4 regions of the Delftia sp. ASV31 genome follow, and region 3 is predicted to be linked to each of the others. Evidence: predicted binding sites of a transcription regulator. Region 3 holds the regulator's gene; each other region holds the start of a gene.

Region 1 (7,602 bases), on a different contig from region 3:
GCCGCATCATCGATATCCGCGACGGGGGATGGAACCTGTGGGCCGGCCTGCTGGCCGCGCTGCTGTACATGCTGTGGCGCAGTCGCCGCTCCCCGGTGCTGCGCCGCGCCACAGGGCTGGCGCTGGGCGCGGGGGCGGCCCTGCTGGTGCTGGGCAGCCTGCTGCAGGCACTGCCCTCCGCAGATGCACCGGCCCTGCCGGCCTTCACCCTGGTCAACGGACAGGCGCAGCCGGTCTCGCTGCAGCAGTTGCAGCAGGCCGACGGCAAGCCCATGGTGATCAACCTCTGGGCCACCTGGTGCCCGCCCTGCCGGCGCGAGATGCCGGTGCTGGCCCAGGCCCAGCAGCAGCGGCCCGATGTGCGTTTCATCTGGATCAACCAGGGCGAGCCTGCCGAGACCGTGATGGGCTATTTGCAGCGCGAGCAGGCGACGGCCCCGCTGCCGCTGGCCCAGGTGCTGTTCGACCCGCAGCAGCAGGCCGGCCGGCACTGGCGCCAGCAGGGCCTGCCTTCCACCTATTTCTATGGCGCCGACGGCCGGCTGTGCGGCATGCGCATGGGCGAGCTGTCGCGCGCCAGCCTGGCCCAGCATCTGAAGGAATGTTCATGAGCGCTTCCCCCCTGTTTCCCCTGCCTGCACTGGCAGGAGCCCTGGCCCTGTCGGCAGCCTTGGCCCTGCCGGCCGCGGCGTCCGAGCTGCCATCGGAGGAGTTTCTGGCCCAGCAGGGACTGACCCTGGTGGGCCCGCTGCCGGCTGTGGGCGGACTCAAGGCCTGGGCCGCCTACCGCGACCGCCAGCCCGTGCCCATCTACCGCATGCCTGACGGCAAGCACTGGGTGCTGGGCACGGTGATCGACGCCCAGGGCCGCGACGTGAACGCCCAGGCCCTGCAGGCCGCCGTGCAAAAGCCCATGGGCGAGCAACTGTGGGGCGATGTGCAGCGCGCCCAGTCCATACCGGATGGCCGCGCCGACGCGCCGCGCACGGTCTATGTGTTCACCGACCCCAACTGCCCCTATTGCAACCAGCTGTGGAACGATGCCCGGCCCTGGGTGGAGAGCGGCCAGGTGCAGTTGCGCCACATTCTGGTGGGCATCCTCAAGCCCAGCAGCGAGGGCAAGGCCGCCGCCTTGCTGACCGCGCGCCAGCCCGAGCAGGCCCTGGCCGAGCACGCACGCGCCTATGCCAAGGCCGGCCGCGCCAGCGCAGAGGGCGCGGGCGCCACGCCGCTGGCCCCGGTGCCGCAGGCCACGCGGCAGGTGCTGGCCAACCATGCCTCGCTGATGTCCACCTGGGGGCTGCGTGCCACGCCGGCCCTGGTCTGGAAGGATGACAAGGGGCTGGTGCAGGTACGCACCGGCCTGCCGCCGGGCCTGCTGGAAGAGGTCATGGGGCCGCGTGGCAGGAAATGACGAGGACGACCATGAGCACAAGCCGTTCTCCCGCCGCTTCCATCTCCTCCAGCGACTGGAGCGACCTGTTCCCCGCCCGGCCGGATGCGCCGCCGCTGCGCATCGTGCTGCATGCGCCCACACCCGGCGCCCTGGCCCGTGCACGCAGCAATCTGGCCAACCTGCGCCAGGACCGGCCCGGTGCCGAGGTCCGCATCGTCATCAACGGCCCGGCCGTCGAGGCGCTGCTGGACGCCGCGCCGGGCACGCCGCAGCATCTGGATGCTGCCGCCCTGGCCCATGCGCTGGTCTGCCCGAACACGCTCAGGAAGCTGGGCCGCGAGGCGCCTGCCGGCATGCGCGTGCTGCCGCAGGGCGGCATCGAGTCACTGGCCCTGCTGCAGCAGTCGGTCTGGTGCTACGTGCGCTGCTGAGCGGCCTGCGCCAGCGAGGCCAGGCAGCGCGCCTGCCATTGGTATTCAGGCTCGAACGATCCGCGGTCCGTGACGGCGCCGTGGCCGCCCTCGCCATAGACCATGGCGTAGGCCGCATAGTCGGCCGCCTGCAGCGCCCGGCCCGCCAGCCCATGGGCCGTGGCATAGGTGGCGGACACGGCGGCATGGCCGCAGCCGTCGAGGGAGCGCGATCCCTGGTGGTGGTTGGCCAGGCTGGCCGCCTCGCGGGCCAGGCGGTCCAGTTCCTGCCGGTCGATCTGGCCGTCCAGGTAGCGTCGAAGGCCTTGTGCGCAGCGGATGACGTCCGGGTCTTCCAGCAGGTGCGCGATGCGGTCCACGCAAGCCTGTGTGAATTGCAGCCTCAGGTGCTCGCCGGCTTCGGCGGCAAGGTCCAGTTCCGAAGCAAGGCTGTTCAGGGCATGGTTCATGGAGAACTCCTTGGCAGTGGCGACACAAGCAGCGTAGACCGGGGCCGCGCAAGGAAACAAGAGGGTGATTTCCGATACGCGCCCCGCATTCCCGAGGAATGCAGTCACCCTGTTAACCCCGTCTTAATCCCTGCGCCACACGCTATGGACTGCCTTGGGCGCCTGTCCATGGCAGGCAGTCGGTGGCACTTTGCAAGCACTCGGCAGCCACTTGAAAAGCCCATTGCTTGACTCACATCAAGCCGCCAAGGCCCTGAATTTCATATATTAAATTCAATATAAAAAGCATATTTTTAATGCTTTATTGAGTTTGAGCGACCACCCTCCGTGGCCGCAGGACGATGAAAGACAGGCCATGCCAAAAACATCCCGCGCCGGCAGCGGCTGCAACGACTGCAGCTGCCAGCCCTCCTCCCAGGACATCCCCGCCCGCACCGCCGCCCATGCGCAGCCCGCCGCAGGCAAGCGCGGCTTCCTGCAGGATCTGCTGGCCGCTGCCATGGCGGCCGTGGCCCTGCCCGTGGCGGCGGCCGCGCCCGGCACCCCGGGTTTCCAGCCGCCGCGCCGCCCCGGCGAGGCCGGCAGGCGCTACGGCATGCTGGTGGATCTGCGCCGCTGCATAGGCTGCCAGGCCTGCACGGTGAGCTGCTCCATGGAGAACCTGCCGCCGCTGGGCCAGTTCCGCACCACGGTGCTGCAGTACGAGGTGCAGCACGCGGGCAACGAGGACCTGCCGCCGGCCATGCTCAACCTGCCGCGCCTGTGCAACCACTGCGACAACCCGCCCTGCGTGCCGGTCTGCCCGGTGCAGGCCACCTTCCAGCGCAGCGACGGCATCGTGCTGGTGGACAACGAGCGCTGCGTGGGCTGCGGCTACTGCGTGCAGGCCTGCCCCTATGACGCACGCTTCATCAACCACGAGACGCAGACCGCCGACAAGTGCACCTTCTGCGAGCACCGGCTGGAGGCCGGACTGCTGCCGGCCTGCGTGGAAAGCTGCGTGGGCGGCGCCCGCGTGATCGGCGACCTCAACGACGAGGGCAGCGAGATCCGCCAGCGCATGCGCGAGCACGCCAAGGACCTCAAGGTGCTCAAGCCCGCCATGGGCACGGACCCGCATGTGTACTACCTGGGATTGCCCGACGCCTTCGTCGACGGCGTTGACGGGCAGGCCAGCGTGCGGCTGGTCACTTCCCACTGAACGCAAGGAGCACCCCATGCACATCGTCGAACTCCTGACCCCCGCCTACGAATCGGCCTGGCTGCCCTGGGCCGTGCAGTACTTCTTCCTGGCCGGCATTGCCACGGGCGCCGCCCTGCTGGCCGCCGCCTGCGCCTGGGCACCGCGCGGCAGCGCCATGGCGCGCCTGCTGCCGGCCGCCGTGCTGGTGCTGGCCGTCAGCGCCATCGCCGCGCCCGTGTCGCTGCTGGCCGACCTGCACCAGCCTGCGCGCTTCTGGCATTTCTATGCGCACTTCACGCCGTGGTCGTGGATGTCGGTGGGCGCCCTGCTGCTGCCGGTCTTCGTGGGGCTGGCGCTGGCTTTCGTGCTGGCCTGGTGGCTGGGCCGGCCGCAGTGGCTGCGCTGGCTGGCGCCGCTGCTGGCCGTGTCGGCGCTGACCATCACCGCCTATACCGGCGCCGAGCTGATGGCCGTGCGCTCGCGCCCGCTGTGGAACACGCTGTGGGTGCCGCTGAACCTGGCACTCACGGGCTGGCTGGCCACGGTGGGCTGCATGCTGGCGACGGCGCGCTTTCTGCCCGCCCGCCACCGCCCCGATGCCGGCGCCCTGCAGGCCCTGCGCGTGCTGGGCCTGGCGCTGGCGCTGTGCCTGCTGGCCATGGTGGCGGTCTGGGCCGTTGCAGGCTGGCTGGGCCAGGGCCGCTCCTTCCAGGCGGCGCTGCAGCTGTGGCAGCAGTTTCCGGTCTGGCGCCTGAGCATGCTGGGCTCGGCCGTGGCCGGTGCCGCCTTGCTGTGGGCCCTGGTGCGGGGTGGGCAGCGCATGGCCTGCCCGCGCTACACGCTGGCCCTGGGGCTGGGCCTGGCCGCCGCGGCCTGGGCCTTCCGCTGGGCGCTGTTCATGGGCGTGCAAGGCGTGCCCAAGTATGGCGCGGGCCTGTACATCTACCACATGCCGCTGGGCGGCGACGGCCTGCTGGGCATGCTGGGAGTGGCCGGCCTGTGCATTGCACTGGTGACGCTGGCCACCTGGGCGCTGGAACTGTTTCCCGCGCGTTCGGCCACGGCCCGCGCCCTCTGACACCGCCGCCCTGACGACCTCTCACCCATTCACGGAGCGCGGCCCGCCACCGGCCGGCTGCGCCACAGAAAGCCTTTCATGACCGACAAGAAGAAACTCCCCCAAGCCCCCGAAGATTCCCTGGATGCCGAGGCCACACGCCGCCGCCTGCTGCTGCGCGGTGGCCTCACCGCCGGTGGTCTGGCCGCCTTTGCGGCCGGCTACGGTGAAACACTGGCGCGCGGTGCCAAGGGCCTGGTCGCAGGCACCTCGGGCACGCCCACGGCCAGCGCCACGCGCGGCAATTCGCTGACGCCGGAGTTCCGCATCGACCCGGCCACGGGCGCGCTCGCCACCCAGCCCGGCCAGGTGGTCAGCCCCTCCAGCTGCCTGGGCTGCTGGACGCAGTGCGGCGTGCGCGTGCGTGTCGATACCGCCAGCAACCGCATCCTGCGCGTGGCAGGCAACCCCTACCACCCACTGGCCACCACGCGCCCGGCCACCATGGAAGAACCCGTGCGCGAGGTCTACGCCAAACTGGGCAAGGAGCTGGGCCTGGAGGGCCGGGCCACGGCCTGCGCGCGCGGCTCGTCCATGCTGGAGCACCAGAACGCGCCGCACCGCGTGCTCACCCCGCTCAAGCGCGTGGGCCCGCGCGGCAGCGGCCGCTGGCAGAGCATTTCCTTCGAGCAGCTGGTGCAGGAAGTCTGCGAGGGCGGCGACCTGTTCGGCGAAGGCCAGGTCGAGGGCCTGCGCGCCATCTGGGACACCAGGGCCCCGCTGGACGCCGACAACCCCGAGTTCGGCCCGCGCTCCAACCAGTTGCTGGTGACCGACGCCTCCAACGAAGGCCGCGCCCAGCTGCTGCGCCGCTTTGCGGGGCCGTCCTTCGGCACCGTGAACGTCAGCAACCACGGCGCCTACTGCGGCCAGAGCTTTCGCGTGGGTGCGGCAGCGGCCCTGGGCGACCTGCCCGGCATGCCGCACGGCAAGCCGGACTGGAGCCATGCCAGCTTCGGCCTGTTCATAGGCGCGGCACCCGCGCAGTCCGGCAACCCCTTCCAGCGCCAGGGCCGCGAACTGGCCGAGGCCCGCTCGCGCGAGGACAACCGTTTCCGCTACGTGGTGGTCTCGCCCGTGCTGCCGACCTCGTCCAGCCTGGCTGCGGGCAGCGGCAACCGCTGGCTGGCCGTCAAGCCGGCCAGCGACCTGGCCCTGGCCATGGCGCTGATCCGCGTCATCCTGGACGAGGCGCGCCATGACACGGGCTTTCTCTCCCAGCCCGGCCCGGCCGCCATGCAGGCGGCGGGCGAGGCGTCCTGGAGCAATGCCACGCACCTGCTGGTCAACGAGCCCGGCCACCCGCGCCACGGCAGCTTTCTGCGCGGCGCCGACCTGGGCTGGGCCCTGCCCGCGCCAGCCGAAGACGGCAAGCCGGCCCAGGATGTGTTCGTGGTGCAGCGTGCCGATGGCAGCCTGGCGCCGCACACCCAGGCCGAGCCTGCACAGCTGATGGTGCGCACCCGCGTGGCCGTACCCGGCCTGAAGGCCGAAGGCGCGGACCAGGCTCCCGAGCTGTCGGTCTGCTCCTCGCTGGCCAAGCTGCATGAGCAGGCCAGCCTCAAGACACTGGACGAATACGCGGCGCTGTGCGGCGTGGCGCGCGGCGAGATCGAGGCGCTGGCGCGCGAGTTCACCAGCCATGGCAAGCGCGCCGTGGCCGATGCGCACGGCGGCACCATGAGCGGCGCGGGCTTCTACACCGCCTACGCCATCAGCATGCTCAACACCCTGGTGGGCAACCTCAACGTGCAGGGCGGCCTGGTGCTGGATGCGGGCCCGTTCGGCCCCTTCGGCCCCGGCCCGCGCTACGACTTCGCCAACTTCGACGGCAAGGTCAAGCCGCGCGGCCTGGCGCTGTCACGCCACCGCCAGCCCTACGAGAAAAGCGCGGAATTCCAGCGCAAGCGCGAGGGCCAGCCCGAGGGCGCGAAGGACTACCCCGCCGCCCAGGCCCCGTGGTACCCGGCCGTGGGCGGCCTGTCCAGCGAGATGCTGGCCAGCGCGCTGGCCGGCTACCCCTACCGCGCCAAGGCCTGGATCAACCACATGAGCAACCCCGTCTACGGCATTGCGGGCTTTCGCAATGCACTGGTGGACGATCTCAAGGACCCGAAGAAGCTGCCGCTGATCGTCTCCATCGATCCCTTCATCAACGAGACCAGCGCGCTGGCCGATTTCATCGTGCCCGATACCGTGACCTACGAGAGCTGGGGCATCTCGGCGCCCTGGGCCGACGTGGTGGCCAAAAGCTCCACCGTGCGCTGGCCCGTGGTGCAGCCCGCCGTGGCGCGCACGGCCGGCGGCCAGCCCGTGAATGTGGAGAGCTTCCTCTTCGCCGTGGCAGACCGGCTGGGCCTGCCGGGCTTTGGCGAGGCCGCCATCAAGGACGCCCAGGGCCAGCCCCATGCGCTGCGCTCGGCCGAGGACTTCTTCATCCATGCCCTGGCCAACGTGGCCTGGGCAGGCGGCAAGCCCGTGCCGGCGGCCAGCGATGACGACATCGCCATCACCGGCGTGGACAGGCTGGTGCCCGCGCTGCGCCAGCGCCTGAAGGACGATGAATGGCGCCAGGTGGCCATGCTGCTGACGCGCGGCGGGCGCTTCGACCGCATCGAGGACGCCTGGAAGGACGGCCACACCCGCAAGGCCCACGCGCCTGCCCTGCAGGTGTGGAGCGAGGAGCTGGCCCGCATGCGCCACGCCATGACGGGCGAGCGCTACAGCGGCTGCCCCACCTGGTATCCGGCGCGGCTGGCCGACGGCAGCGCCATGCGCACGCATTTCGGCGAGCAGCAATGGCCGCTGCTGCTGACCTCGTACAAGTCCAACCTGATGAGTTCCATGTCGATTGCCGTCTCGCGGCTGCGCCAGGTGCATCCGCACAACCCGGTGTCCCTGCACCGCGATGACGCCGAGCGGCTGGGCATCGCCAACGGCGACACGGTGCGCATCCGCACGCCGGGCGGCGCAGTGACGGCCGTGGCCATGGTGCGCGACGGCGTGATGCCGGGCACCGTAGCCAT
Region 2 (7,602 bases), on a different contig from region 3:
CCCAGTACACCCGCTACGGCACATTGGGCCTGGCGATTTTTCAGTCCCTGGGAATTGCCGTGGCTCTGGAAAGCTCCGCAGGTCTGGTTCTGAGCCCTGGCTTCGGCTTCCGCCTCACGGCGGTGGTCAGCCTGACGGCCGGCACCATGTTCCTGATGTGGCTCGGTGAACAGATCACGGAACGTGGTCTGGGCAACGGCATCTCGATCCTCATCTTTGGAGGTATCGCCGCAGGTCTGCCGAGCTCCATCGGTGGTCTGCTGGAGCTGGTGCGCACCGGTGCCATGAGCATCCTGGCCGCGATCTTCATCGTTCTCGTGGTGGCAGCCGTGACGTACTTCGTCGTGTTTGTCGAGCGGGGACAACGCAAGATCCTGGTGAACTATGCGCGTCGTCAGGTGGGTAACAAGGTGTATGGTGGCCAGTCTTCGCACTTGCCGCTGAAGCTGAACATGGCGGGGGTCATTCCTCCCATCTTCGCTTCCTCGATCATCTTGCTGCCGGCGACCGTTGTGAACTGGTTCAGTGCAGGGGAATCCATGCGCTGGCTGAAGGACATTGCTAGCACGCTGACCCCCGGTCAGCCGATCTATGTGATGCTCTACGCCACTGCCATCATCTTCTTCTGCTTCTTCTACACGGCCCTGGTGTTCAACAGCCGGGAAACCGCCGACAACCTGAAGAAGAGTGGTGCCTTCATCCCCGGGATCCGTCCCGGTGACCAGACGGCCCGCTACATTGACAAGATCCTGGTTCGCCTGACCCTGGCTGGCGCGGTGTACATCACATTCGTGTGCTTGTTGCCCGAGTTCCTGATCCTGAAGTACAACGTTCCGTTCTACTTCGGTGGCACATCACTGCTGATTATTGTGGTGGTGACCATGGACTTCATGGCCCAGGTGCAGAACTACATGATGTCGCAACAGTACGAATCGCTCCTCAAAAAGGCGAACTTCAAAGCGACACTTGGCAATTGAACTAAGTGATGGGCCTGGCCGGCGGTGCCGGCGGGTCCAGTAAGAGTTAGTAGACGCCCACTCGATCTATCCATCGCGGGCATGTTTCCCGGTCGATAGGCCGTAACGGATGTAGAGTTTTAGGAGAATGAAATGAGAGTTTCGGCTTCGGTCAAAAAAATCTGCCGTAACTGCAAGATCATCCGCCGCAAAGGTGTGGTGCGAGTGATCTGCACGGACCAGCGCCACAAGCAGCGCCAGGGTTGATAGGAAAGTTTGAGGACGAATAATGGCACGTATCGCTGGCATTAACATCCCGCCGCATCAGCACGCTGAAATCGGCCTGACCGCTATCTATGGGATCGGTCGCACCACTGCACGCAAGATCTGCGAAGCCGCTGGCATCGCATATTCCAAGAAAATCAAGGAACTGACTGACGGTGATCTGGAAAAGATCCGTGATCAGCTGACTTCCCTGACTCTGGAAGGTGATCTGCGTCGCGAAACAACGATGAACATCAAGCGTTTGATGGACATCGGTTGCTATCGCGGTTTCCGTCATCGTCGTGGCCTGCCCATGCGTGGTCAACGTACCCGCACGAATGCACGTACCCGCAAGGGTCCGCGCAAGGGTGCCGCGGCTTTGAAGAAATAAAGAGATTGAAAGATCACTATGGCTAAGTCTCCCGCAAACAACGCTGCACAGCGCGTTCGCAAGAAAGTCCGTAAGAACATTTCGGACGGCATTGCCCACGTGCACGCTTCGTTCAACAACACGATCATCACCATCACCGACCGCCAAGGCAACGCTTTGTCGTGGGCCTCGTCGGGTGGCCAGGGCTTCAAGGGTTCGCGCAAGTCGACTCCCTTCGCTGCCCAGGTGGCTTCGGAAGTGGCTGGTCGTGCTGCCATCGAACAGGGCATCAAGAACCTGGACGTCGAAATCAAGGGTCCGGGTCCTGGCCGTGAATCCTCGGTTCGCGCCCTGGGCGCCCTGGGCATCCGCATCACTTCCATCGCGGACGTGACGCCGGTTCCCCACAACGGCTGCCGCCCTCAAAAGCGCCGTCGTATCTAAGCTTTTTCACCAAGCCCACCGCCGCCCAGATGTGTAACATCGCGGGCGGCTCCCGTGCTTGTGCACGGCAGATGACACAAAGGAAATCAAGTGGCACGCTATATCGGCCCCAAGGCCAAACTCTCCCGCCGTGAAGGCACTGACCTGTTCCTGAAGAGCGCACGTCGCTCGATCGCCGACAAGTCCAAGTTCGACACCAAGCCCGGCCAGCACGGCCGCACTTCCGGTCAGCGTACTTCCGACTTCGGCCTGCAGCTGCGTGAAAAGCAGAAGGTCAAGCGCATGTACGGCGTGCTGGAAAAGCAATTCCGCCGCTACTTCGAAGCCGCTGACAAGAAGAAGGGCAACACCGGTGCCAATCTGCTGTCGCTGCTGGAGTCGCGTCTGGACAACGTGGTGTACCGCATGGGCTTCGGCTCGACCCGCTCGGAAGCGCGTCAGCTGGTGTCGCACAAGGCCATCACGGTCAACGGCCAATCCGTCAACATCCCTTCCTACATGGTGAAGGTGGGTGACGTGGTCGCCGTGCGTGAAAAGTCCAAGAAGCAGGCTCGTATCGTCGAAGCCCTGCAACTGGCTGGTCAAGTCGGTTTCCCCGCATGGGTGGAAGTGTCTGCCGACAAGGCTGAAGGCACGTTCAAGAAGTCGCCTGACCGCGACGAGTTCGGTGCAGACATCAACGAATCCCTGATCGTTGAGTTGTACTCGCGTTAATTCCGCGCAGCGACATTTCTGTAAAACCGTCCCCCAGCCGCGAGGCATCGCGCTGGGGTGCTTCACCAGCCTTACCGGTGTAACGAGCCGGGGGTATTGAGAGGAAGTCTGCATGCAAACCAATTTGCTGAAGCCCAAGACGATCAATGTCGAGCAGCTTGGCCACAATCGCGCCAAAGTTGTTCTGGAGCCGTTTGAGCGTGGCTACGGCCATACGCTGGGCAACGCCCTGCGCCGTGTCCTGCTCTCGTCCATGGTGGGTTACGCAGCGACGGAAGTGACGATTGCTGGTGTGTTGCACGAGTACTCGTCCATCGACGGTGTCCAGGAAGATGTGGTCAACATCCTGCTGAACCTCAAGGGTGTGGTGTTCAAGCTGCACAACCGCGATGAGGTCACGCTCTCGCTGCGCAAGGATGGCGAAGGCGTCGTGACGGCGCGCGACATCCAGACGCCCCACGACGTGGAAATCATCAACCCTGATCATGTCATCGCCAACCTGTCGCAAGGCGGCAAGCTGGACATGCAGATCAAGGTGGAGAAGGGCCGCGGCTATGTGCCCGGCAACGTGCGCCGCTATGGCGACGAGTCCACGAAGTCGATCGGCCGCATTGTGCTGGACGCTTCGTTCTCGCCCGTCAAGCGCGTGAGCTACGCCGTCGAATCGGCCCGCGTTGAACAACGCACCGACCTCGACAAGCTGGTGGTGGAGATCGAAACCAATGGTGCGATCACTGCCGAGGACGCCGTGCGCGCATCCGCCAAGATCCTGGTGGAACAGCTCGCCGTGTTCGCTCAGCTGGACGGCGGCGATATCGCCAGCGTCTTCGATGCTCCGGCCGGTGGCCGTGGTGCCGCAACCGCCTTTGATCCCATCTTGCTGCGTCCCGTGGACGAGCTGGAACTCACCGTGCGTTCGGCCAACTGCCTCAAGGCAGAGAACATCTACTACATCGGCGACCTGATCCAGCGTACCGAAAACGAGCTGCTCAAGACCCCCAACCTGGGTCGCAAGTCGCTCAACGAGATCAAGGAAGTCCTGGCTTCCCGCGGTCTGACGCTGGGCATGAAGCTTGAGAACTGGCCGCCTGCTGGCCTGGAAAAGCGCTAAGCACTATAATTGCGGGCTCTCCTTTTTGGAGAGCCTCAGTGCCTCGGGCAGTACCTGATACGGCTGCACGAATTAATCAACAACTTGCGCAAATTCGGTTGAGGCAAGCTGCAGATCCGGTAACGGTTCCAGGCTTGCATCCTTGTTTGCGCAAGCCCTAATTACATATTTTAGGAATAAAGCACCATGCGTCACGGTCACGGCCTCCGCAAACTCAATCGCACCTCTTCGCACCGCCTGGCGATGCTGAAGAACATGATGAATTCGCTCATCGAGCACGAAGCCATCAAGACCACCGTTCCCAAGGCCAAGGAACTGCGCCGCGTGATCGAGCCCATGATCACCCTGGCCAAGGTCGACACCGTTGCCAACCGCCGTCTGGCATTCGACCGCCTGCGCGACCGCGACAGCGTGACCAAGCTCTTCAACGAGCTGGGCCCCCGCTTCGCAAAGCGTCCTGGTGGCTACACCCGTATCCTGAAGATGGGCTTCCGCGTGGGCGACAACGCCCCCATGGCCTTCGTGGAACTGGTCGAGCGCGCTGAAGAAGGCGCCGCCGAAGCCAAGGCAGCTGAATAATCTGCTATAATTTTGGACTACCGCGCGATGGAGCAGTCTGGTAGCTCGTTGGGCTCATAACCCAAAGGTCGGAGGTTCAAATCCTTCTCGCGCAACCAAATTGAAAAGGGCTACGACACTGTCGTAGCCCTTTTTTCATGCCCTCGCGCCAGGGCAAAGGCCAGGCGGACAGCCCGGCATCAGCCGCCCAGCTGGTTGCCGATGCGCTGGCCCAGCCGCAGGCGCACGCGGTGGGCGATTTCCTGGGCGACCTCGGGGCTGAGCACTTCGCTGATGTGCAGCAGCTCGGTGTAGTGCATGTACAGAAGGCCGCGCAGGGTCTTGAATGCGGCCTCGTGCTCGGCGCCGCAGACGCTGGCGTCATTGGCCAGCACGCGCTCCACCACACCGGCCTGCAGCAGCGGGATCTTGCAGATGACGGCGTGGCGGGCGATCTCCAGGTCGATTTCCTGGAGCCGGCATTCCCATTCCTCGGGCAAGAATCGGTTGGCTGGCATGTCGGCTTTTCTCCTTTTTTCACTGCATGGGTACACCGGGGCGAAAGGCACCCGGTCTGGGGATGCTGTCATGTGAGCGGGGCTCGGTGGCCTGGGTCGCCAGGTTTACTGGCCCGGCCTTGATGCCTGTCAAACTTCGGTGGCGCAGGCGCCCGCTGGAAGCCGGGCTCATGCTGCACTGCATCATGATGTCAGTCATGCGGCGCGGCCGCCAGTGCCCGTGCAGGCTGGTGGGCTTTTGCTCCCGGCAGGCCATGCTCTCTCGGCGCCGCTCCGGCAACGCAAAGGATCCACATGCTCGAGAAGATCGCCTCGCTGTTCCGCTATTTCAAGGCGGCCGTGCCGTTCCGGCTGGTGCCGGCACTGATTGCCACCGCCGTGCTGTTCGGCCTGCTGCTGATGCCCGTGCCCGAGGGGCTGACGCCCAAGGGCTGGCAGCTGGTCGCCATTTTCCTGACCACCATCGTGGCCATCATCCTCAAGGTCATGCCCATCGGCGTGATGGCCTTGATGGCCATCGTCATCGTCTCGCTGTCCCAGGTCACCTCCGGCTCGTCCAAGGGTGCCATCACCGATGCGCTGAGCAGCTTTTCCAGCCCGCTGATCTGGCTGATCGTGGTGGCCATCCTGATCTCGCGCGGCCTCAAGAAGACGGGGCTGGGCAGCCGCATCGGCCTGATGTTCATCGCCCTGCTGGGCAAGCGCACCATCGGCATCGGCTACGGCCTGGCGATCTGCGAGCTGGTGCTGGCACCGTTCACCCCCAGCAACACGGCGCGCGGCGGCGGCATCGTGCACCCGATCATGAAGTCCATCGCCAATGCCTTCGAGTCGGACCCGGCCAAGGGTACGCAGGGCAAGGTGGGCACCTATCTGGCCCTGGTCAACTACCACGCCAATCCCATCACCTCGGCCATGTTCCTGACCGCCACCGCGCCCAACCCGCTGGTGGTGGATTTCGTGGCCAAGGCCACGGGCCAGGCCCTGCACCTGAGCTGGACCACCTGGGCGCTGTACATGCTGCTGCCGGGCCTGCTGTGCCTGCTGCTGATGCCGCTGGTGATCTACCTGCTGTCGCCGCCCGAGCTCAAGGCCACGCCCAATGCCGTGGAGTACGCGCGCAGCGAGATGGCGCGCATGGGGCCGCTGTCGGGCAAGGAGCGCGTGATGCTGGGCACCTTCGGCCTGATGCTGCTGCTGTGGGCCAACGTGCCGCAGATGCTGTTCGGCCCGGCCTTCGTGCTGGACCCCACCGTGGTCGCCTTCCTGGGCCTGTTCGTGTTGATCATCACGGGCACCATCGACTGGGATGACGTGCTGTCCGAGAAAAGCGCATGGGACACGCTGGTCTGGTTCGGCGCCCTGGTCATGCTGGCCGAGCAGCTCAACAAGCTCGGCGTGGTGTCCTGGTTTGCCGTGGGCATGAAGAACGCCATCGTCGCCAGCGGCCTGGACTGGCTGCCGGTGGCGGCCATCCTGGTGGGCGTGTTCGTGTTCTCGCACTACCTGTTCGCCAGCACCACGGCCCACATCAGCGCGATGATGCTGGCCTTCCTGACCGTGGGTGCGCAGCTGATTCCGGCCGACTATGTCGTGCCCTTCATGCTGATGATGACGGCCGGCTCGGCCATCATGATGACGCTGACCCACTACGCCACCGGCACCTCGCCCATCATCTTCGGCAGCGGCTACGTCACGCTGGGCAACTGGTGGCGTGTGGGTGCGGCCATGTGCGTGATCGAGCTGCTGATCTTTGCCGTGGTCGGCAGTGTCTGGTGGAAGCTGCTGGGCCTGTGGTGAGGGCGGGCGCCCTCAAGCCGTGGTCCGTGGCTCGCCCAGCGACAGCATGAGCCGGTTGGCCCAGTTGAAGAAGGCCGTGCCGTGCAGCACATCGGAGATGGCGGCATCGTCCAGGCCTGCGGTGCGCAGCGCATCGATGTGGGCGGGCTCCAGCGCAGGCGGCGTCTGGGTCAGCGCCACGGCCGCCGTGACGATGGCGTTCCAGCGCGGCCCCAGGTCCGTGCCCGGGCCTTCGTCGAGCAGGCGCTGCACGTCGCCGCCCCGGCGCGAGAAGTGCGTGGCAAAGCGCGCATGGACCGAGGCGCAGTAGATGCAGCCATTGGCGCGCGAGGTGGCCGGAGCGGCCAGCTCGCGCTCGGCACGCGGCAGGCCGGCGTCGGGGTTGTAGAAGATGTCCTTGTCGGTGCGCGTGCGCGCGCCCAGCGTGTCGGGGTCCCGCGCCAGCAGGCGGAAGTAGGGCGACTGCGCGCGTGAGGCATCGACCAGGCCTGCTTGGTGGCGCTCGGTCAGCTCGCTTTCTTCCAGCGGCTCAATCCATGGCAGCCAGTCGAGCTGTTCCTGGGTGAAGACCTGGGGAGCGGCGGAGTTCGTTGAGGTCATGGCTGGGCTTGCAGGGTGGTGGGTTGATGGGCTGCCTGGGGCGCGGGGCGTGCAGCCAGCACGCGCAACCCCGCCACCACGCGGATCTGGAAGGACAGGAAGGACGCCAGCTGGGACAGGATGACGATGTCCGTCTCGCTCCAGCCCGCCTGTTGCAGCGCCTGCAGGGCCCCGGCGCTGGCGTCGCGCGGGTGGTAGGCCAGCAGGTGGGCATGGGCCAGCGCCGCGGCCAGGCGCGGGCCCAGCAGTGCGGCGTGGGCCGGGTCC
Region 3 (7,602 bases):
CCCCTCGGCCGACAACACCACGGGCCATGTCTGGGACGAGGACCTGCGCGAGCTGAACAACCCCATGCCCAAGTGGTGGATGTGGCTGTTCATCATCACCTCGGTGTTCGGCTTCGCCTACCTGGCGGCCTATCCGGGCCTGGGCTCGTTCGCGGGCAAGCTGGGCTGGACGCAGCTGGGCGCCTATGAAAACGAGATGGCCAAGGCCCGCGCGGACCTGGAGCCGCTGTACGCCAAGTTCACGAGCATGAGCACCGAAGACATGGCCAAGGACCCCCAGGCCATGGCCATCGGCGAGCGCCTGTTCATGAACAACTGCGCACAGTGCCACGGCTCGGATGCACGCGGCGGCAAGAGCTTCCCCAACCTGACCGATGGCGACTGGCTGCATGGCGGCACGCCCGAGAAGATCAGGGAAACCATCACGGGCGGCCGCATCGGCATCATGCCGCCCATGGCCGCTGCCGTCGGCACGCCCGACGATGTGCGCAACCTCTCGCACTATGTGCTGAGCCTGTCGGGCAGCCCGCACGACTCGCTCAAGGCCTCGCTGGGCAAGTCCAAGTTCACGGCCTGCGCTGCCTGCCACGGTATGGACGGCAAGGGCAACCAGGCCCTGGGCGCGCCCAACCTGACCGATGACATCTGGCTGCACGGCTGGGGCGAGGCCGCCATCACGGCCATGATCAACAACGGCAAGCACAACGAGATGCCTGCCCAGAAGGACAAGCTGACCGAGGCGCAGATCGCGGTGCTTGCTTCCTATGTCTGGGGCATGTCGCACAAAGACGGCGCAGTCCGTCAGTAAGCACGGGGGCGGCGCTGCGGCGCCGCCTTTTTGCGTTTTGAGTTTTCAGATATTTCAAAAAAACAAAGGAACCCACCATGAAGCCCGAGAGCGGGGATGACACCGGGAAGCCTCCCCGCAAAGTCATTCCGATCACGCCGGCCACGCCTGATCCGGGCGAGCTGGTGTCGATGTTCGAGTCGGAAAAGAAGGTCTACCCGCGCTCCATCAGCGGTGTCTTCGCACGCTGGCGATGGGCCCTGGTGTTTCTCACCCAACTGGTTTTCTACGGCCTGCCCTGGCTGGAGTGGGGCCAGCGCCAGATGGTGCTGTTCGACCTCGGGGCGCGGCGCTTCTATCTCTTCGGGCTGGTGCTGTACCCGCAGGACTTCATCTACCTGGCGGGCCTGCTGATCATCTCGGCGCTGGCATTGTTCCTGTTCACGGCCGTGGCCGGGCGCCTGTGGTGCGGCTTCTCGTGCCCGCAGACGGTCTATACCGAGATCTTCATGTGGGTGGAGCGCAAGGTCGAAGGCGACCGCAGCGCGCGCATGCGGCTGGACAAGAACGGCTGGACCTTCGAGAAGGCCTGGAAGAAGTCGCTCAAGCAGTTGCTGTGGATCGCCATTGCGCTGTGGACCGGCTTCACCTTCGTGGGCTACTTCGTGCCCATCCGCGAGCTGGGCGGCGAGCTGCTGGCGCTGCAGGGCAGCTGGCAGATGTTCTGGGTGCTGTTCTACGGCTTTGCCACCTATGGCAACGCGGGCTACATGCGCGAGCAGGTCTGCAAGTACATGTGCCCCTATGCGCGCTTTCAGAGCGCCATGTTCGACCGGGACACCATGATCGTCAGCTACGACACGGGCCGGGGCGAGCCGCGTGCGCCGCGCACCAAGAAGGTGGACTACAAGGCCCAGGGCCTGGGCGACTGCATCGACTGCAAGATGTGCGTGCAGGTCTGCCCCGTGGGCATCGACATCCGCAACGGTCTGCAATACGAATGCATTGGCTGCGGCCTGTGCATAGACGCCTGCAACTCCATCATGGACAAGATGGAGTACCCGCGCGGCCTGATCCGCCTGACCACGCAGAACGCCATGGCCGGCCTGTGGCGGCGTGCCCAGGTGCTGCGCCGCATCTTCCGTCCGCGCGTGCTGATCTACTCGGCCGTGCTGATCGGCTTGAGCGTGGCCATGATCGTGAGCCTGGCGCTGCGCCAGTCGGTCAAGGTGGACGTGATCCGCGACCGCGCCTCGCTGTCGCGCATCGTGGCGGGCGGCAAGCTGGAGAATGTCTACCGCCTGCAGATCATGAATGCCACCGAGCAGGCCCAGCGCTACCGCATCAGCGCCCACGGCCTCGATGGGCTGGAGCTGGCGTCCGAGCAGGAAGTCGAGGTCGGCCCGGCCGAGACGCGCGGCATTGCGGCGCGCCTGCAGATTCCCTACGGTTCGGCCGAGCCGGGCTCGCACACCGTATTCTTCGATATCGATGCCGTGCATTCGGGCGCGGGACGAGCGTCCGAAAAGGCCGTCTTCCTGGTGCCCCGGTGATGTTCCTGGCAGGCGCGGCACGGTCCGCGCCTGCCGCCTGAAAGAAAGAGGTTTCCCATGTCTTCCAGTCCCGCAGTTTCCGCGCCCGCGCAGGCTCCCTCGCACCCCGACGCCGGCAAGCCCTGGTGGAAGTTCGGCCATGTCTGGCTGGTGGTGGCCGGCCCGGCGGCCGTGGTGGTCGCTGCCGTGATCACGGCCATCATCGCCATCAATGGCGCCGATCCCGTGATCGACCCCGACTACTACCGCAACGGCATCACGATCAACGAGCGTGCCGATGGCGTGCGCGAAGTGCCCAAGAGCATGGCGCCCGCCGTCACCGGCCGCAACCATGCGGCCACGCCCGCGCACGATCACCCCACGGACCGCTGATCGCCGTGCACCCCTGCAAGAGGCCGCAGTCGCGACCTTTTTGCATGGCGGATCGCATCTCCGGCATGCGCGACGGGTGAGGGTTTCCTACAGGCGTGCAGGGCGCTGCGGGGCTTGGCGCCATGCGTTGGCGCGGCGCACAATGAAGGCGACCCCTCGACAGCACAAGGAGATCGCTGATGTTGGCCCAACGCTGGATGTGGATTGCCTGGCCTGCCTTTCTGGCAGCCGCCGTGATGGAGATGCTGGTTTTTGCCTTTGTGGACCCCCTGGAGCTGCATTGGCTCGGCGACCTGGGCTGGTCGCGCCAGGGCATCTACACGCTGGCCTTCTTCGCCTTCTGGGGCGTGACCATGCTCTCCAGCCTGATGACCACCATGCTGGGCCGCTCGGCCCGCGATCTCAATGACGGCGTGCTCTCCGAGCCCGAGCCCGACCCGGACCTGGCCATGCAGGGGCTGGGGCGGGACTGAGCGAGAGCCCGCCGCAATGAACAAGGCCCGCTGTCGCGGGCCTTGTTCATTGGCGGATGAATGCTTGCCGCCCTTGCAGCCTCACTGGCACTGCTGGCTGTTGACGATGCGCTTGAGCGCATCCGTGTCCAGGATGCGCAGATGGCGCTGGCGCACCTCGATGATGTTGTCGTCCGCGAACTTGGAGAAGGTGCGGCTCACCGTCTCCAGCTTCAGGCCCAGGTAGCTGCCGATTTCCTCGCGCGTCATGCGCAGCACCAGTTCGGACTTGGAAAAGCCCCGCGCATGCAGGCGCTGCACCAGGTTGAGCACGAAGGCGGCCAGGCGCTCTTCGGCGCGCATGCTGCCCAGCAGCAGCATCACGCCGTGCTCGCGCACGATCTCGCGGCTCATGACCTTGTGCACATGGTTTTGCAGGGCCGTGACCTCGCGCGACAGGTCTTCCAGCTTGTCGAAGGGCATGACGCAGACTTCGGCATCTTCCAGCGCGACGGCATCGCAGGTGTGGTGGTCGTTGACGATGCCGTCCAGGCCGATGATCTCGCCGGCCATCTGAAAGCCTGTGACCTGATCGCGTCCGTCCTCGGTGGCCACGCAGGTCTTGAAGAAGCCGGTGCGGATGGCGTACAGCGAGGTGAATGTCTCGCCGTTGCGAAACAGCAGGCCTCCGCGCTTGACCTTGCGGCGCGTGGCCACGATGTCGTCGATGCGCTGCATCTGCTCGGCATCCAGGCCCATGGGCATGCACAGTTCGCGCAGGTTGCAGTTGGAGCAGGAGGCTTTGATGGTCTGAAGGTTCATGGAGTGATAAACATCAGCGGCACACAGCGTGCCGGCGGTGACCTCGTGGATTGCGATGAGTTGGATCAAATTGTCGCAGCAGTCCCTCAAACAACTCTTGATGTGAGTCAAGGACATGACCGATGTGCTGCGGCACAGTCGAGGTATTAGAGGAAAAAACCCATGACCGCTGTCACCCCAGAGCTGCTGCGTCGCTTTGACGTACCGGGGCCCCGATACACTTCGTTCCCTACCGCCGACCGCTTTGTCGAGGCCTTTGGTGCAGAGGACTATATCCTGGCGCTGCAACAACGCAAATCGAGTACCGCAGCGCGTGCCACGCCTTTGTCGCTGTATGTGCACGTGCCTTTTTGCGAGTCGCTTTGCTACTACTGCGCCTGCAACAAGATCGTGACGCGCCACCACGATCGCGCCGCCGTCTACCTGGACTACCTGGCGCGCGAGATGGCCATGCACACGGCCCATTGCGGCAAGGGCCAGACCGTCAGCCAGCTGCACCTGGGCGGCGGCACGCCCACCTTCTTCTCCGACGACGAGCTGCGCACGCTGATGGGCCTGTTGCGCGAGCATTTCAAGCTGGAGCCGGGTGGCGAGTACTCCATCGAGGTCGATCCGCGCACTGTCAGCGTCGAGCGCCTGGCCGTGCTCAAGGAGCTGGGCTTCAACCGTCTGAGCTTCGGCGTGCAGGACTTCGACGAGCAGGTGCAGATCGCCGTGCACCGCGTGCAGCCGGCCGAGCAGGTGTTCGAGCTGGTGGCGGCCGCGCGGCAGCTGGGCTTTGCCTCCATCAACGTGGACCTGATCTACGGCCTGCCCAAGCAGACGCCCGAATCCTTCGAGCGCACGCTGGCCCAGGTCAACGCGCTGCGGCCCGACCGCATCGCGCTCTATGCCTATGCCCACCTGCCCGAGCGCTTCAAGCCGCAGCGGCGCATTGCGGCCGAGGATCTGCCCCAGGGGGCCGACAAGCTGGCCATGCTGTCGCGTTCCATCGCCGCGTTCATGGACGGTGGCTATGTCTATGTGGGCATGGACCACTTCGCCCTGCCCGAGGACTCGCTGGCCGTGGCCAAGCGCCAGGGCCGGCTGCACCGCAACTTCCAGGGCTACAGCACCCAGCCCGACTGCGACCTGATTGCGCTGGGCGTGTCGGCCATCGGCAAGGTGGGTGCCAGCTACAGCCAGAACGCCAAGACGCTGGAGGAGTACTACGACGCCATCGACGCCAGCCACCTGCCCGTGGTGCGGGGCCTGGCGCTGTCGCGCGACGACCTGGTGCGCCGCGCCGTCATCATGGCCATCATGTGCCAGGGCGCCGTGCTGTTCGAGCCCATGGAGCAGGCCTGGCTGCTGGGCTTTCGCGAGTACTTCGCGCCCGAGATGGCGGCCCTGGAGGACCTGCAGGCCAAGGGCCTGGTGCAGATCAGCGACGAGGGCTTCCAGGTCACTCCCATGGGCTGGTACTTCGTGCGCGGCGTGGCCATGCTGTTTGACCGATATCTGCAGGCGGACAAGAACCGGGCGCGGTTTTCGAGGATCATCTAGGCCCCATGCTGTTGTCGCTGCTCTGGACCGCTTTGATCATGGGGCTCGTCGGTGGGCCCCATTGCCTTGCCATGTGCGCTGCGCCCTGCGGCGTGGTCACGGGCGGGGCGGGGCAGGGCGGCGGCTCGCAGGTGGTGGCCGTGCATGGATTGCAAAGCCGGCTGTGGCTGCGCACGGCGCTGTTCCACGGCGGCCGTCTGGCCGGCTATGCCAGCCTGGGCGCTGCCTCGGCCCTGGCCATGGAGAGCCTGTCCTGGCTCACCAGCCAGACCACGGCGCTGCAGCCGTTCTGGACGCTGACCCATGTCGCCGTGATGGCCTGGGGCCTGGCCATGATGGTGCAGGCCCGCCAGCCCGCCTGGCTGGAGTCTGCCGGCCGCGCCGCCTGGCGGCGCGTGCAGCCCTGGGTGTCGGCGCCGGGCGGCACGCTGGCGGCAGGCTATGCCTGGGCGCTCATGCCTTGCGGACTGCTGTATTCGGCCGTGCTGGTCGCCGCGCTCAGCGGCGGCCCGTTGCAGGGCGCGCTGGCCATGGCGGCCTTTGGCGTGGGCAGCGGGCTGTGGCTGGTGGCCGGCCCCTGGCTGTGGCGGCTGGGCCGGCAGCGCCTGAACGGCCTGCGCGCCGAATGGGGCACGCGCCTGGCCGGCCTGATGCTGGTGGGCGTGGCCGTGTGGGCGCTGTGGATGGACCTGATCTACAAGCCCAGCCTCTGGTGCCGTTGAGCAACAGCTGAGGTCAGACTTGGCACCTGGGGTCGCGGATTGGCTGCGAGGCCCTCAGAACTGGAGATAATGCCCGAATCATCGGCTTACATATTGCCGATTCCTTCAGCCTCGGGGCCGTTGCCGCGCGTGAACCATTCCGTCCTCATCGATATCCGAGACCTCCGTCCGGGCATGTTTGTCCAGCTCGATGTTGGGTGGCTGAACCATCCCTTTCCGGTCAGCAGCTTCAAGATCACCTCCAGCGCACAGATCCAGACCCTGAAATCCCTGGGCCTGGAGGCGGTGCGCTGTGTCCCGCACAAAAGCGACACCTGGCCCGCCGAGGTGCGCACCCCGCCGCCGCAGGAGCTGCCGCCCGTCGTGGTGGCCCCCGAGCCTGCACCCACCGAACCTGCGCCAGCACCGCTGCTGCTGTCCGTGCCCGACTGGCGCGGCCGGCTGGAGGACTGCAATGCGCGTTTTCAGAAGGTGGAGCGCGGCTATGTGGCCATAGAGACCACCATTGCCAGCGCGCCCGAGCAGGCGCGCATGCCCACCGAGGCCCTGGTCGATGGCTGCCTGGCCGAACTGGCGGGCCCGCAGGACGTGGCCATTCACCTGCTGTCCGATGGCGTGGGCAGCAGCCAGAGCGTGCATGCCGTCAACGTGACCGTGCTCAGCCTGCTGCTGGGCCGGGCCCTGGGCCTGCAGGAATCGCTGCTGCGCGACCTGGGCCTGGCGGCGCTGCTGCACGACGCGGGCAAGCCCGTGGCCGGTGTCGAAGGCATGCACGGCCTGGCCCTGGAGCCTTCCGTGCCCGACGCCCTGCGCGAGCGCTACGAGCGCCATGTGGGCGAATCCGTGGCCATTGCCATGCGCATGGGCCTGTCGGCCCAGGTCACCACGGCCATCGCCCAGCACCATGAATGGGCCGACGGCACGGGGTTCCCGCTGAGCCTGGTGGCCGAAGACATGGAGCTCACGGGCCAGATCCTGGCCCTGGTCAACAGCTACGACCGCCTGTGCAATCCCGGCGATGCACAGACGCCGCATACGCCGCACGAGGCCCTGTCCATGCTGTTCAGCCGGCTGCGCGACAAGTTCGCCGCGCCCGTGCTCAATGGCTTCATCCGCATGATGGGTGTGTTCCCCCCGGGCTCGGTGGTGGAGCTGACCGACGGGCGCCATGCCATGGTCATGTCCGTGAATGCATCACGCCCGCTCAAGCCCTCGGTGATGGTGCACGATGCCGGCGTGCCGGCCGCGCAGGCGCCCGTGCTGGCGCTGGAGCTGTTTCCCGAGCTGGGCATACGCCGGGGAGTGGCGCCCGCGCAGCTGCCGCGCGATGCGCTGGACTACCTGTCGCC
Region 4 (7,602 bases), on a different contig from region 3:
GGCTGCGCCATGCTCCGGCCGGCATGACGCCACAGGACTGGACCACGCTGGATCTGCCTGTGCCGGCCGGCTATGTGGGCGCGCTGGCCGTGGGGGCGCCGGGAGTCCAGGTGCAAGTGCTGCTGCTGGAGATGGTGGCCTGAGCGGGGGCTGATCCCGGCGCGCCGTGCACACCATGCATGAAACGAGGGCTGAACCATGACCATTTCCCGAGCCTTGACCCGCGATGGCCTGCGCCGGCTGCGTGCGCGCGAAGTCATCCGCAATCACACGCTGATGACCGCTGCCAGCGCTGCGGCGCCTCCCGGCATGATCAGCGCGGCCGTCGCCATGGCCGTGCAGCTGCGCATGGCGCAGCGGCTGTGCCTGCTGTTCGGCGCGCCTTTCACACAGGAGCTTGCGGTGCAGGTCATCACCGGGCTCGTGCAGGCCATGGAGCCGCCGCGCCTGGGCACGCAGGTGCTGCGCCTGGCCTCCATTGCCAGCTGGTTTACCGGACCGCTGACTTGTGCAGGCATCAATGCCGCCTATACCTGGGCCATCGGCGAGGCCTTGCTGGAGCAACTGGCCACGCATGCCAGCCTGGGAATGCCGCCTGCCAGCCCGCGCCTGCCGGCTTGACGGCGCGCGACCTGCAACGGGCTGCGCACTGCGGCCTGGCAAGGTCTCCCTTGAGACGCTGTTGCGCGCGGCAAGGCCCGCAGGTGCGCCGTACGCGGCTACCATCAGGGTTACTGCTGCGCCAGGTGCTGTGGGCGCTGCCTAGAATCTGTTGCAGTGCAATAGATCAATTGCCCGTACAAGCACGTACACGAGGAGAAGCATTGCAATGCAAGAGACGACAACAGCCGCCGCCCCCAGCGCTCAGCGCGTGATCAAGAAATACCCCAACCGCCGTCTCTACGACACCAACACGTCCTCCTACATCACGCTGACGGAAGTCAAGCAGCTGGTGATGAGCAACGAGCCGGTGGTGGTCAAGGACGCCAAGAGCGGCGAAGACCTCACGCGCAGCATCCTGCTGCAGATCATTCTGGAAGAAGAGGCCGGCGGCGCGCCCATGTTCTCCGAGACCGTGCTGGCCAACATCATCCGTTTCTACGGCCATGCCATGCAGGGCTACATGGGCTCGTACCTGGAAAAGAACGTGCAGATGTTCACCGACTTCCAGAACAAGCTGGCCGAGCAGGCCCAGGGCACCTCGCCCGAGGCCTGGAGCCAGTTCATGCGCATGCAGCCGCCCGCCATGCAGAACATGATGAGCAGCTACATGGAGCAGTCGCAGAACATGTTCACCCAGATGCAGGAGCAGATGCAAAAGCAGACCGAGCAGATGCTGGGTGCGCTCGGGATCAAGCGCAATAGCTGAGCTTGCAGGGATAAGTTCAGGGGCGGTTTACCAAGTTCTCGTAGAACTGGGACAATATCGCCCCTATGACCCCCACGAGCGACGCAACAACCATGACAACCCCTGCAGGCGCGGCCGCTCCGCGCGTGGGCTTCGTGTCTCTTGGGTGCCCCAAGGCACTCACGGACTCCGAACTCATCCTTACCCAGCTCAGCGCCGAGGGTTACCAGACCTCCAAGACCTTCGAGGGCGCTGACCTGGTGATCGTCAATACCTGCGGCTTCATCGATGACGCCGTGCGCGAAAGCCTGGACACCATTGGCGAGGCGCTGGCCGAGAACGGCAAGGTCATCGTCACCGGCTGCCTGGGCGCCAAGGCGGGCAAGGATGGCGGCAACCTGATCCAGGAGGTGCATCCCAGCGTGCTGGCCGTGACCGGTCCGCACGCCACGCAGGAGGTGATGAACGCCGTCCACACCCATCTGCCCAAGCCGCACGATCCCTTCATCGACCTGGTGCCGGGCGCCTTTGGCGAGGCGGGCATCAAGCTCACGCCCAGGCACTACGCCTACCTGAAGATTTCCGAGGGCTGCAACCACCGCTGCACCTTCTGCATCATCCCTTCCATGCGCGGCGATCTGGTTTCGCGTCCGGTGGGCGATGTGCTCAAGGAGGCGCGTGCGCTGTTCGAGGGCGGCGTGAAGGAACTGCTGGTGATCAGCCAGGACACCTCGGCCTATGGCGTGGACGTGAAGTACCGCACGGGCTTCTGGGACGGCAAGCCGGTCAAGACGCGCATGCTCGAACTGGTGCAGACGCTGGCCGAGATCGCCGAGCCCTATGGCGCCTGGGTGCGCCTGCACTATGTCTACCCGTACCCCAGCGTGGACGAGATCATTCCGTTCATGGCCACGGGCCGCGTGCTGCCCTATCTGGACGTGCCTTTTCAGCACAGCCATCCCGATGTCTTGAAGCGCATGAAGCGCCCCGCCAACGGCGAGAGGAACCTGGAGCGCCTGCAGCGCTGGCGCGAGATCTGCCCGGATCTGGTGATCCGCTCCACCTTCATCGCGGGCTTCCCCGGCGAGACCGAGCAGGAGTTCGAGCACCTGCTGCAGTTCCTGCGCGAGGCGCAGATCGACCGCGCGGGCTGCTTTGCCTACAGCCCGGTCGAAGGCGCTGCCGCCAACGAGATTCCCGGCATGCTACCCCTGGAAGTGCGTGAGGAGCGCCGCGCGCGCTTCATGGCCGTGGCCGAAGAGGTTTCCACTGCGCGCCTGCAAAAGCGCGTGGGCCAGACCATGCAGGTGCTGGTGGACAAGTCCGTGGGCCTGGGCAAGAAGGGTGGCGTGGGCCGCAGCTATGCCGATGCCCCCGAGATCGACGGCCTGGTGCACCTGCTGCCGCCCGAGAAGGCCAGCAAGACCTACAAGGTGGGCGACTTCGTGAAGGCGCGCATCGTGGGCACGCAGGGCCACGACCTGGTGGGCCAGCCTGTGTAAGGCCTGCATTCGCATCCCTGAAAAGCGGGCAAGGTTTTCCTTGCCCGCTTTTTTTTGTCCTTGATGGTCCAAGGCCTGATTTTGATCAAGGCGTTCAGGTCGCTTCGCTGAAATGCTGTACCTACTTTGACGCAAAGAAAGGATGGCGCGAATGAACAGGACCATGAAGGCCGCCGTGGTGCGGGAGTTTGGCAAGCCGCTCACCATCGAGGAAGTCCCGGTGCCCAGGCCCGATCCCGGCCATGTGCTGGTGAAGATCGAGGCCTGCGGCGTCTGCCATACCGACCTGCATGCGGCGCAGGGCGACTGGCCCGTCAAGCCCAATCCGCCTTTCATCCCAGGCCATGAAGGCGTGGGCTATGTGGCCGCCGTGGGCGCGGGCGTCACCCATGTGAAGGAGGGCGACCGCGTCGGCATTCCCTGGCTGTACACGGCCTGCGGCCATTGCGAGCATTGCCTGGGCGGCTGGGAGACGCTGTGCGAGCAGCAAAAGAACACCGGCTACTCCGTCAACGGCGGCTTTGCGCAGTACGCGCTGGCCGATGCCAACTTCGTGGGCCTGCTGCCCGGCAGCGTGGACCTGATCGAGATCGCACCCGTGCTGTGCGCGGGCGTCACCGTCTACAAGGGCCTGAAGGTCACGGACACCAAGCCCGGCAACTGGGTGGTGATCTCGGGCATCGGCGGCCTGGGCCACATGGCCGTGCAGTACGCCAAGGCCATGGGCCTGAATGTGGCAGCGGTGGACGTGGATGACGACAAGCTGGCGCTGGCCAGGCGCCTGGGCGCACAGGTCACGGTCAATGCCATGACCACGGACCCTGCGGCCTACCTGAAAAAGGAGATCGGCGGCGCACACGGCGCCCTGGTGACGGCGGTATCGCCCAAGGCCTTCGAGCAGGCGCTGGGCATGGTGCGGCGCGGCGGCACGGTGTCGCTCAACGGCCTGCCGCCCGGCAGCTTTCCGCTGCCCATCTTCAACATGGTGCTCAGCGGCGTGACGGTGCGCGGCTCCATCGTGGGCACGCGGCTGGACCTGCAGGAGTCGCTGGACTTCGCGGCCATGGGCAAGGTCAAGGCCACCGTGTCCACAGACCGGCTGGAGAACATCAACGACATCTTCGCGCGCATGCATGAAGGCAAGATCGAAGGGCGCGTGGTGCTGGACCTGAACGCCTGACGCCTTGCCCTCTCCCAAAAAAACAGGCTTCCCTCGGGAAGCCTGTTTTGCGTGGCGCACGCCTTACACCATGCGGCGGATCGGGCGCTTCTTCCAGACCAGCTTGTAGTAGGCGGTCTGAAGGCACAGCGTCAGGGTGTAGGACAGCGGAAGCGCCATCCAGATCCCCATCAGCCCGAAGCTGCGGCTCAGCCACCAGGCCATGGGCAGCTCCAGCACGGCGAGCACCGTGATGGTGATGGCCGTGGGAATGACCACATCGCCGCTGGCACGCATGATGGACGACAGGGCGATGAAGCAGCCCAGCAGCAGGCCGCTCCACAGCACGATGTACAGCAGCTCGATGGCCAGCACCAGTACCTGCTCGTCGGTGATGAACATGCCCAGCAGCGGCCGTGCGAACAGGCTGCCGATCAGGGCCAGGGCGGCGCCCATTGCCAGGTTCATGCGGATGGCCGTGGCCGTGATGGCTCCCAGGCGCTCGCTGCGGCCCGCGCCGATGGCCTGGGCTCCGAGGATGGAGGCCGTGATGGCGACCGAGATCACGGGAAACTGCGCAAACGAGTTGATCTGGTTGACCGCGCCATAGGCGGCCGTGGCGCTGGAGCCGAAGCCGTTGACCAGCGACACGACGACCAGCCCGGCCATGGACGAGGCAATCATCTGCACGCCCGTGGGAATGCCCACGCGCAGGATGCTCTTGAGCAGGGTCCGGTCGATGCGCATGGCCTTCCACAGCGCGGCATTGGGTGCCAGCGGGCTGCCGATGCGGCGCAGCCGCCAGCCCAGCCAGGCCAGCGCCAGGGTGAAGCCCAGGATCATGGACACGCCCGCGCTGGCCACGCCCAGGCGCGGCAGGCCGGCCCAGCCCGCGATCAGCGCCGGGGTGCAGGCCAGGCCCGTGCCCGTGGAGATCAGCAGGGCCAGCATGGGCGAGACCGTGTCGCCCACGCCGCGCAGCAGCGAGGTGGCCAGCAGGAACACGAACAGCCCCGGCATGCCCAGCAGCACGATGCGCGAGTACAGCGTGGCCTGCTCCATGATGTCGGGCGGCGTGCCCAGCAACCGCATCAGCGGCTCGGTGAACAGCCCGCCGAACAGGGCCACGATGGCGCCGAACAGAAGTCCTATGCACATGGCCGTGCCTGCAATCGCGCGCAGCTTGTCATGCATGCGCGCGCCGTAGGCTTGGCCGATCAGCACCGAGGAGCCCGCGCCCAGGCCGATCACGAAGGCGATGAAGAGGAACATCACCGGAAAAAAGGCCGCGACGGCGGCCAGCGCCTGCACGCCCAGCATCTGGCCGATGAAGACGCTGTTGATGGTGCCCGACAGCGATTGCAGGATGTTGGCCAGCACCATGGGGCCCAGGAACACCAGAAAGGTGCGCCACAACGGCTGGCTGCCGGCAATGGGCGGCCCGCCGTGGCTGGATGCGGCAGGCGCGGCGGCCTGGGGCAGGGGTTCGGTTGGTTTCGTCATGTTGTGTCTGGTAATGCGACGAGAAAAGCAGAGAGTTCGGGCCGGTTCAGGTCTTCAGTCCTGGGCTGGCGCCGCAGGTGAGTCCGCCCACACGGGGCCGCCCAGTTGCTGCAGATAGCTTCGCACATCCTCGGGCCAGGTGGCGGTGTGGCGTGCAAAGGCTTCGGCCTGGCGTGCAAACAGGGCGCGGCTGGCGTCCTCGAAATGGGGCAGGTCGCCCGCCATCTCGCTCATGAAGCGGTAGACGGCTTCGGTGGCGGCGCGCACGGCATCCTGTGCGGCGTGCTTGCCGCGCGCCTCGTCCACCAGCCTGCGCAGTGCGCCGGAGGCGCCGCCGGGCTGGCGGTTCAGCCATTCCCAGTGGCGCGGCAGCAAGGTCACCTCGCGCGCCACCACGCCCAGCTTGGGGCGGCCCACGCTGCGCGGGGCGGCGGCTTCGGCGGGGGCAGGCGCTGAGGCCAACTCGCTGCGCCAGTCCAGGTCCAGCCGCATGCCGCTGTGGTCGTCGAACACCCACAGCGGCGGCGCGGATCCGCTGCCGTGGGCCTGTTGCTCATGGCTTTGCAGGAACTGCAGGATAGCCGGCCTGCCGGCCTGCAGCAGCCGGCTGTGGCCCTGGAAGATGGTGTAGCTGGGAGCGGGCTCGGCGGCCGCTGCGCTGGATTTGGTAGTCATGGCGCAGATATTAGCCGGGTAAAAATATCAAGTCAATTAAACCCGGGTTAAATTTTGTTGATCGTGCGGCATGCCGCCAAAGAAAAAGCCCCTGGCAGAGACTGCCAGGGGCTTCGCAGAGGGAACTGCAAGCGTTGTTTAGACGCGCTTGCGGTATTCGCCCGTGCGGGTGTCGATTTCGATCTTGTCGCCCTGGCTCACGAACAGGGGCACGGGCACTTCGAAGCCGGTGGCAATCTTGGCAGGCTTGAGCACCTTGCCCGATGTGTCGCCCTTGACGGCGGGTTCGGTCCAGGTGATTTCGCGTTCCACGGAAGTGGGCAGTTCGCAGGAGATGGCCTTGCCGTCGTAGAACACGACTTCGGCTTCCATGCCGTCTTCCAGGTAGTTGATGGCGTCACCCATGTTGGTGGCTTCCACTTCGTACTGGTTGAAGTCGGCATCCATCCACACGTACATCGGATCGGCGAAGTAGGAGTAGGTGCACTCCTTCTTGTCCAGGATCACGTTGTCGATCTTGTCGTCGGCCTTGAAGACGACTTCGGTGCCCATGTTGCCCAGCAGGGACTTGAGCTTCATGCGGACGGTGGCGGCGCCGCGGCCACCGCGAGCGTATTCGGTCTTCAGGACGATCATCGGGTCCTTGCCGTGCATGATCACGTTGCCGGCGCGGATTTCTTGAGCGATTTTCATAGCTTGCTTGGCTGAGGTTGAGCCGCTCAACAGGGCAGGCAAGCGAAGTCGCTGGGACGGTGCGCCTGCCGCAGTTCCGCGGCGGGTGCAACCCTGGTTGGTCGATGGCGGCCGGCTGGCGGTCGCCCGCAGCGGCGCCTCCAGGGAGGCAAAACGTGCATTCTAGCTTTTTTCGGTCACGAAAGCTTGTAGCTGCTCAATCAATGGGGTCTGTTGCAGCAGCCGCAAGCGTGCCGCCTGCACGCATTCCTGCCATTGCTTCAGCAACGCAGGCGTGATTGCGGGCAGGGTGCTTGCGGGTGCCATGCCGTTCCAGGCATGGTGGAAGGCGCGCAGGCTGGCTGGTGCCTGCAGCCAGTCAAGAAAGGCGTCGAGCTTGTCGTGATGGGCGTCGTCGTGCTGGGGATAGATGTGCCAGACCAGCGGCTGGCCCGCCCACAGCGCGCGTACCAGCGAATCCTCGCCACGCACCAGGTTCAGGTCGCAGGCCCAGAGCATTTCATCGAACTGAGGTTGGGGGCAGGGCTGCAGCGCATGCCGGGTCACCGCGCCTTGTTCCGTGGCGGGCACGCTGGCCATGGCCTGTTGCACGGCGGCGGCTGCGCGTCCCGGGGTCACCAGCAAATGCGTGGCCTGCGGCGCAGGGGGCGCTGCATGCAGTTGGGCCAGCCATTGCGGCAGGGCAGGGGGCTCGTAGCAGAACAGCGAGATGGCGCAATCGC

Evidence for each region. Region 3 encodes FNR, which switches genes on or off when oxygen is low (the NO sensors DNR and NnrR bind a similar motif). Its sites were predicted from a motif close to TTGATNNNNATCAA; they were not measured.
Region 1: dsrO (sulfate reduction electron transfer complex DsrMKJOP subunit DsrO) is a predicted target of FNR. The motif match lies at 2,504-2,517, and genes of this name have one in related genera.
Region 2: JHD82_RS04355 (DASS family sodium-coupled anion symporter) is a predicted target of FNR. The motif match lies at 5,055-5,068, and genes of this name have one in related genera.
Region 4: adhP (alcohol dehydrogenase AdhP) is a predicted target of FNR. The motif match lies at 2,926-2,939, and genes of this name have one in related genera.

What each region holds. Positions count from the first base shown of each region.
Region 1 covers NZ_JAELTK010000008.1:72,019-79,620, reverse strand. Annotated here, with positions in the region: gene JHD82_RS04980 (TlpA disulfide reductase family protein) at 1-611, shown strand, start outside; gene dsbG (thiol:disulfide interchange protein DsbG) at 608-1,414, shown strand; gene JHD82_RS04970 (hypothetical protein) at 1,426-1,827, shown strand; gene JHD82_RS04965 (hypothetical protein) at 1,812-2,276, opposite strand; gene dsrO (sulfate reduction electron transfer complex DsrMKJOP subunit DsrO) at 2,632-3,477, shown strand; gene nrfD (NrfD/PsrC family molybdoenzyme membrane anchor subunit) at 3,494-4,537, shown strand; gene JHD82_RS04950 (tetrathionate reductase subunit A) at 4,616-7,602, shown strand, end outside.
Region 2 covers NZ_JAELTK010000007.1:47,901-55,502, forward strand. Annotated here, with positions in the region: gene secY (preprotein translocase subunit SecY) at 1-977, shown strand, start outside; gene rpmJ (50S ribosomal protein L36) at 1,110-1,223, shown strand; gene rpsM (30S ribosomal protein S13) at 1,246-1,611, shown strand; gene rpsK (30S ribosomal protein S11) at 1,630-2,034, shown strand; gene rpsD (30S ribosomal protein S4) at 2,125-2,748, shown strand; gene JHD82_RS04335 (DNA-directed RNA polymerase subunit alpha) at 2,861-3,859, shown strand; gene rplQ (50S ribosomal protein L17) at 4,046-4,438, shown strand; tRNA gene JHD82_RS04345 (tRNA-Met) at 4,460-4,536, shown strand; gene JHD82_RS04350 (hypothetical protein) at 4,618-4,935, opposite strand; gene JHD82_RS04355 (DASS family sodium-coupled anion symporter) at 5,230-6,735, shown strand; gene JHD82_RS04360 (alkylhydroperoxidase domain protein) at 6,748-7,335, opposite strand; gene JHD82_RS04365 (CMD domain protein) at 7,332-7,602, opposite strand, start outside.
Region 3 covers NZ_JAELTK010000084.1:11,085-18,686, forward strand. Annotated here, with positions in the region: gene ccoP (cytochrome-c oxidase, cbb3-type subunit III) at 1-808, shown strand, start outside; gene ccoG (cytochrome c oxidase accessory protein CcoG) at 886-2,340, shown strand; gene JHD82_RS23665 (FixH family protein) at 2,398-2,712, shown strand; gene JHD82_RS23670 (hypothetical protein) at 2,892-3,185, shown strand; gene fnr (fumarate/nitrate reduction transcriptional regulator Fnr) at 3,267-3,986, opposite strand; gene hemN (oxygen-independent coproporphyrinogen III oxidase) at 4,149-5,531, shown strand; gene JHD82_RS23685 (sulfite exporter TauE/SafE family protein) at 5,537-6,253, shown strand; gene JHD82_RS23690 (HD-GYP domain-containing protein) at 6,323-7,602, shown strand, end outside.
Region 4 covers NZ_JAELTK010000091.1:13,803-21,404, reverse strand. Annotated here, with positions in the region: gene JHD82_RS24440 (4'-phosphopantetheinyl transferase superfamily protein) at 1-143, shown strand, start outside; gene JHD82_RS24435 (hypothetical protein) at 199-621, shown strand; gene phaR (polyhydroxyalkanoate synthesis repressor PhaR) at 830-1,369, shown strand; gene rimO (30S ribosomal protein S12 methylthiotransferase RimO) at 1,462-2,850, shown strand; gene adhP (alcohol dehydrogenase AdhP) at 3,002-4,030, shown strand; gene JHD82_RS24415 (MATE family efflux transporter) at 4,094-5,512, opposite strand; gene JHD82_RS24410 (DUF2239 family protein) at 5,567-6,187, opposite strand; gene efp (elongation factor P) at 6,326-6,880, opposite strand; gene earP (elongation factor P maturation arginine rhamnosyltransferase EarP) at 7,043-7,602, opposite strand, start outside.